Ramlibacter pinisoli: one gene and its partner. The protein of the gene in region 1 interacts with the protein of each later gene in a pairwise test. Links are inferred from orthologs where the notes say so. Each region holds a gene or a part of one and is shown in the gene's direction. Other genes may lie near its edges. The genes, in order: lpdA and GON04_RS04760.

Region 1 (3,304 bases):
GCCATCCTGGCGGACTTCCGCCGCGTGCTCCTCTAAGAAGAAAAGAGACCTCGACGTAATGACCACCGTTGTCGTAGTGAAGAAGGCCGGGCAGATCGCCATCGCAGCCGATACCCTGGTGACCTTTGGCGACACGATGCTGTCCAAGCGCTACGAGGACAACACCAAGATCTTCCGCGTCGACACCGATGGCGGGCCCAGCTACATCGGCATGGCCGGCACGGTGGCGCACTTCCCCGTGCTGCGCAAGGCGATGTCGTCGATGCCGCGGGAGATCCTGCACCTGGGCAGCAAGGACGAGGTGTTCGACACCTTCACCAAGCTGCATCCCTACCTCAAGGACAACTTCTTCCTGCAGACCAAGGAGGAGGACAGCGACCCGTACGAGTCCAGCCAGTTCAGCGTGGTCATCGCCAACGCGAGCGGCATCTACGGCCTGTACAGCTACCGCGAGGTGTTCGAGTTCAAGGAGTTCTGGGGCATCGGCTCCGGACGCAGCTTCGCCCTCGGGGCGATGCATTCGATCTACAACAAGGCGAAGACGGCCCGTGAAGTGGCCGAAGCCGGCATCACGGCCGGGTGCGAGTTCGACCGCAACTCTGCCCTGCCGTTCGATGTGTTCACCGTGAAGATGAGGGAGTCCAAATGAGCCTGCTCGACGTGCGGGTCCCCGATATCGGGGACTTCAAGGACGTGGCCGTCATCGAGGTGCTGGTCAAGCCGGGCGACACCGTCAAGGCGGAGCAATCGCTCATCACGGTGGAGAGCGACAAGGCTTCGATGGAGATTCCGTCCAGCCATGCCGGCACCGTCAAGGAACTGAAGGTCAAGATCGGCGACAAGGTGTCCGAGGGTTCCGTGCTGCTGGTGCTCGAGGCCCAGGGCGCGGCCCCTGCGCCGGCACCGGCCGCGCCCGCGCCCCAGGCGCCGGCGGCGGCGCCGGCCCCGGCCCCGGTGGCGTCGACCTACGCCGGCGGTGCCGACCTCGAGTGCGACATGCTGGTGCTGGGCGCCGGGCCGGGCGGCTATTCCGCTGCCTTCCGCGCCGCCGACCTGGGCATGAAGGTGGTGCTGGTCGAGCGCTATGCGACGCTCGGCGGCGTGTGCCTGAACGTCGGCTGCATCCCGTCCAAGGCGCTGCTGCACGTCGCCGCGGTGATGGACGAGGTCAGCCACTTCGAATCGCTGGGCGTGTCCTACGGCAAGCCCGCCATCGACCGCGCCAAGCTCAAGGCGCACAAGGACAAGGTCACCGGCAAGCTCACCGGCGGACTGGCCGCCATGGCCAAGATGCGCAAGGTGACTGTCGTGCGCGGCAACGGCACCTTCCTCGATCCGCACACGGTGCAGGTGGAGGAGACCACCGGCACGGGCAAGGACACGACTGGCAAGAAGCAGGTGATCCGCTTCAAGAACGCGATCATCGCCGCCGGCTCGCAGGCGGTCTCACTGCCCTTCATGCCCAAGGATCCGCGCGTCGTCGATTCGACCGGCGCGCTGGAACTGGCGAGCGCGCCCAAGCGGATGCTGATCCTGGGCGGCGGCATCATCGGCCTGGAGATGGGGACGGTGTATTCCACGCTCGGCGCCCGGCTCGACGTGGTCGAGATGCTCGACGGCCTGATGCAGGGCGCCGACCGCGACCTGGTGCGCGTGTGGCAGAAGATGAACGCCCCGCGGTTCGACAACATCATGCTCAAGACCAAGACGGTCGGGGCGGAAGCCACCAAGGACGGCATCCTGGTGCGGTTCGAGGGCGAACAGGCACCCAAGGAGCCGCAGGTGTACGACCTGGTGTTGCAGGCCGTCGGCCGCAGTCCCAACGGCAAGAAGATCGGCGCCGAGAAGGCCGGCATCACCGTCAGCGACCGCGGCTTCATCCCGGTCGACGTGCAGATGCGCACCAACGTCCCGCACATCTTCGCCATCGGCGACATCGTCGGCCAGCCCATGCTGGCCCACAAGGCCGTGCACGAGGCGCACGTGGCGGCGGAAGCCGCCGCCGGCGAGAAGGTGGCGTTCGACGCCCGCGTGATCCCGAGCGTCGCCTACACCGACCCCGAGGTGGCGTGGGTGGGCCTCACCGAGGACCAGGCCAAGGCGCAGGGCATCGCCATCAAGAAGGGGCACTTCCCCTGGTCGGCGTCGGGCCGGGCGATCGCGAACACGCGCGACGAGGGCTTCACCAAGCTGCTGTTCGATGCCAACACGCACCGCATCCTCGGCGGCGGCATCGTCGGCACGCACGCCGGCGACCTCATCAGCGAGGTGGCGCTGGCCATCGAGATGGGCGCCGACGAGGTGGACATCGGCAAGACCATCCATCCGCACCCGACGCTGGGCGAATCGATCGGCATGGCCGCCGAGATCGCCCACGGTACCTGCACCGACGTCCCGCCGCCGCGCAAGTAGCCTCGCCAGCCGCCCACCGGCGGCTGTAGTACGAAGGGAGGCCGGCTCAGGGGCCGGTCGGGAGGTTGTCGGCCGGGCTGTTGCCCATTGACGGGGCCGGCTGTTGCTGCGACAGCAGCACGCGCCGCGCGCCGTCGAAGCGGCGCTTCCAGTAGCCCACGCCCATGTCTTCGACCCGCACCTCGGCGCCGGGCTTGGGCGAATGGATGAACTTGCCGTCGCCGACGTAGATGCCGACGTGGCTGAAGGCCCGCCGCATGGTGTTGAAGAACACCAGGTCGCCGGGCTGGAGATCCTTCTTGTCGATCGCCTGGGTGGCGGCGGCCTGTTCGTTGGCGCGCCGCGGCAGGATCAGGCCCACCGTCTGCTCGTACATCGCCTTGACGAAGCCGCTGCAGTCGAACCCGGTCTCGGCGGAAATGCCGCCGCGCCGGTACGGCACCCCCATGAATCCCATGGCGGTGACGACCAGCTCGGACGTGGTGTCGGTGATGCGGTCGCGCACCTGCCCGAGCCGCACCAGCAGGCCCTTGTCGGCCGTGAGGCGCTGGTCATCGTCCGTCGGCGCCGAGGGCGCTGCCTGGGCCGACAGGGCGCCGGCCAGCACGAGGGAACTGATGAGCCACTTGAACATCGCGCGGAGAGTAAGGTTCAGAAAAGTCGAAGTCAAGCGAACGACGCTTTGTAACTTATTGATGCGATTGGAGTTTCGCAATGGCCCGCTCGGGTCAGATCGCGGATTGCGGAAGTCGGGGGATCTGATGAGCTTAGCAGTCGGGGGCGGGTCGATCGGTCGTGGCGTGGTGGCCTGCGTGCTGCTTTTCACGCTGGCGGGGCTGGCGGCACAGCCGCGCGTGCAACCGGTTGCCACCGGCCTGGCGAATCCCTGGGC
Region 2 (3,398 bases), 590 kb from region 1 along the record:
TTCATCGGCCGCGATTCCAGGCGGCGGCCACCGGTGCCGGCCGGCCAGGACACCTGCAGGACGTTGCGCACGAGGTTGCGCGCCACCGGCGTGCCTTCGGTGCCCGCCGGCAGGCTCTCCACCAGCGCCAGCCAGCCGGTCCATGGCCCGGGGCCGCCGGCCTTCAGTTCGATGGAGGCGCCGATGTAGCCGTTGAAGGGCAGGCCGTGCGCCACCCGCAGCGCCGCGCTGCGGCCCTGGCGCCGGCCGCGGGCCGTGTCCACCGGCAGCGGCCGGCCGCGTCCCAGCGCCTCCAGCCGGGCCTGCGCCTCGCTGCGGGCGGCGGCGGCCAGCGGTGCGTCCTCGCCCTTGGCGCCGGGCACGATCCAGTCGAGCGCCAGTTCGCCCAGACGGGCCCGCGCGGCGTCGGGAGCGGCCCAGCAGGTGTCGCAGTCGGCCGTGATGAAGCGTTCGAGCAGCGCGGCCGGGGCGGGCCGGCCATCGCTGGAGCAGGACGATTGCGCGCGAACGGCCGAGCCGGCCGCCACCAGCAGCACGAACAGGGCGACGGGACGGGCGAAGGTGGGCATGGGGGCGGCAGCGGCTTCCTACAATGCCGCATGTTCCCAGAAGTCGACGCCTCCCCGCTGCTGCAGCACCTCAACCCCGAGCAGCGGGCCGCCGTCACGCTCCCCAACGAGCACGCGCTCATCCTGGCCGGTGCCGGGTCGGGCAAGACCCGCGTGCTGACCACCCGCATCGCCTGGCTGATGACCACGGGCCAGGTGTCGCCGGGCGGCGTGATGGCGGTCACCTTCACCAACAAGGCCGCCAAGGAGATGATGACCCGGCTGGGCACCATGCTGCCGGTGAACGTGCGCGGCATGTGGATCGGCACCTTCCACGGCCTGTGCAACCGCTTCCTGCGCGCCCACTACAAGCTGGCCAACCTGCCGCAGAGCTTCCAGATCCTGGACACGCAGGACCAGCTGTCGGCCATCAAGCGGCTGATGAAGCAGTTCAACATCGACGAGGAGCGCTTTCCGGCCAAGGAAACCCAGTGGTTCATCGCCGGCTGCAAGGAGGACGGGCTGCGGCCGCAGGCGGTCACCGCGCGCAACGAGGAGGACCGCCGGAAGGTCGAGATCTACCAGCTGTACGAGGAGCAGTGCCAGCGCGAGGGCGTGGTCGACTTCGGCGAGCTGATGCTGCGCAGCTACGAGCTGCTGCGCGACAACGACCCGATCCGCCAGCACTACCAGCGGCGCTTCCGCCACATCCTGATCGACGAGTTCCAGGACACCAACCGGCTGCAGTACGCGTGGATCAAGATCTTCGCAGTCAACCCGGACGGCAGCCCCGGCGCCGGCAATTCGGTGTTCGCCGTCGGCGACGACGACCAGAGCATCTACGCCTTCCGCGGCGCCCGGGTGGGCAACATGGCCGACTTCGTGCGCGAGTTCGACGTGCGGCACCAGATCAAGCTGGAGCAGAACTACCGCAGCTACAGCAACATCCTCGATTCCGCCAACGCCCTGATCAGCCACAACAAGGGCCGGCTGGGCAAGAACCTGCGCACCGACCAGGGCCCCGGCGAGCCGGTGCGCGTGTACGAGTCGCCCACCGACCTGGCCGAGGCGCAGTGGCTGGTCGAGGAGATGCGCCACCTGGTGCGCGACCAGGGGACCGAACCGGGCCTGCGGCGCAGCGAGATCGCGGTGCTGTACCGCAGCAACGCGCAGAGCCGGGTGATCGAGACGGCGCTGTTCAACGCCGGCGTGCCCTACCGCGTGTACGGCGGCCTGCGCTTCTTCGAGCGTGCCGAGATCAAGCACGCGCTGGCCTACCTGCGGCTGCTGGAGAACCCGAACGACGACACCAGCTTCCTGCGGGTGGTCAACTTCCCCCCGCGCGGCATCGGTGCGCGCAGCATCGAGCAGCTGCAGGATGCGGCCCGCGCGGCCGGTTGCTCGCTGCACGACGCTGTCAGCGCCACCACCGGCAAGGCCGGCGCCAACCTGGGCGCGTTCGTGGCCAGGATCGACGTGCTGCGCGAGCAGACGCTGAACCTCAGCCTGCGCGAGATCATCGAGCTGGTGCTGCAGCATTCGGGCCTGGTCGAGCACTACCGGTCGGAGCGCGAAGGCGCCGAGCGCATCGAGAACCTGGAGGAACTGGCCAGCGCCGCCGAGAGCTTCGTCATGCAGGAGGGCTTCGGCCGCGACGCGGTGGCCCTGCCGGTCGACGAGCTGTCGCAGAGCCCCGCCAGCCAGGGCCTGGACCCCAACCAGCCGCTGCTCAACGAGCCCGCGCCCGACTATGTGGCGCCCGACGCGGAAACCGGCGAGACGCTGTCGCCGCTGGCCGCCTTCCTCACCCATGCCGCGCTGGAGTCGGGCGACAACCAGGCCCAGGCCGGCCAGGACGCGGTGCAGCTGATGACCGTGCACTCGGCCAAGGGGCTGGAGTTCGATGCCGTGTTCGTCACCGGCCTGGAGGAGGGGCTGTTCCCCAGCGAGCGCTCCATGTCCGACCACGAGGGGCTGGAGGAGGAGCGGCGGCTGATGTACGTGGCCATCACCCGGGCCCGCAAGCGCCTGTACCTGAGCTATTCGCAGACGCGCCTGCTGCACGGGCAGACCCGCTACAACGTGCGCAGCCGCTTCTTCGACGAGTTGCCGGAAGGCGCGCTCAAGTGGCTGACGCCGAAGAACCAGAACTTCGGCGGATCGGCCTTCGGCTTCGGCACCGGCTACGCCAGCACGCGCGCCGGCAGCGGTGGCGGCTCGTGGAGCCGCGACAGCCGTGACAACCGCGACACCTTCGCCAGCCCGCCGGTCCCGGTGCAGAAGGCGGCACCGTCGCACGGCCTCAAGTCGGGCATGCAGGTGTTCCACACCAAGTTCGGCGAAGGCACGGTGCTGTCCATCGAAGGGCAGGGCGACGATGCCCGCGCGCAGGTGAAGTTCGGCCGCCATGGCGTCAAGTGGCTGGCGCTGGCGGTGGCCAAACTAACGCCGGTGCCCTGACGCGACGGCGCCCCTCCACGGTCGGGTTGGCCGGCCATTGACCCCCGGCGGAGCTGGCGGGACACTGGCCGTCTTCATCCCTGGAGGTGTTCCATGCGCATCCTTCGCCTCGTCCTGTCCTTCCTGCTCCTGGCGGCGGCCAGCCTCACGGCATCGGCGGCCGGCGGCGGTGGCGGCTCCGACCTCGCGGTCGGTCCTTCCACGGCCCAGCGCCTGGCCACGGCCCAGAAGGCCATCGACGCCCAGGACTGGTCGGCCGCCCAGCGCGAACTGACCACGCTGCTGCGGGAGGAGCCGCGCAACCCCGACGCCCACACCCTGATGGGCTACACCATGCGCAAGCGGCCCAATCCCGACCTGGCCAAGGCGTTCCAGCATTACGAGCGGGCC

What was found.
Region 2: the proteins of lpdA (region 1) and GON04_RS04760 interact in binary tests that used the Escherichia coli proteins (3 or more experiments, as listed by UniProt). The link is inferred for Ramlibacter pinisoli from one-to-one orthologs.

The regions. Positions count from the first base shown.
Region 1 is NZ_WSEL01000003.1:154,312-157,615, reverse strand. The notes cover bases 36-3,028. They hold lpdA (dihydrolipoyl dehydrogenase), read left to right. Parts: upstream 36-645; coding sequence 646-2,412; downstream 2,413-3,028. Other genes in these bases: GON04_RS01920 (C40 family peptidase), read right to left, coding at 2,459-3,028; GON04_RS01930 (Ntn hydrolase family protein), read left to right, coding at 59-649; aceF (dihydrolipoyllysine-residue acetyltransferase), read left to right, coding at 36-36. Outside these bases: more of aceF, read left to right, coding at 1-35; more of GON04_RS01920, read right to left, coding at 3,029-3,046; GON04_RS01915 (PQQ-dependent sugar dehydrogenase), read left to right, coding at 3,240-3,304. UniProt on the Escherichia coli protein: Lipoamide dehydrogenase is a component of the glycine cleavage system as well as of the alpha-ketoacid dehydrogenase complexes.
Region 2 is NZ_WSEL01000003.1:746,793-750,190, reverse strand. The notes cover bases 217-3,303. They hold GON04_RS04760 (UvrD-helicase domain-containing protein), read left to right. Parts: upstream 217-599; coding sequence 600-3,008; downstream 3,009-3,303. Other genes in these bases: GON04_RS04755 (tetratricopeptide repeat protein), read left to right, coding at 3,102-3,303; GON04_RS04765 (hypothetical protein), read right to left, coding at 217-569. Also shown: more of GON04_RS04765, read right to left, coding at 1-216; more of GON04_RS04755, read left to right, coding at 3,304-3,398. UniProt on the Escherichia coli protein: A helicase with DNA-dependent ATPase activity. Unwinds DNA duplexes with 3'-5' polarity. Translocates on single-stranded DNA with 3'-5' polarity. Initiates unwinding more efficiently from a nicked substrate than double-stranded DNA.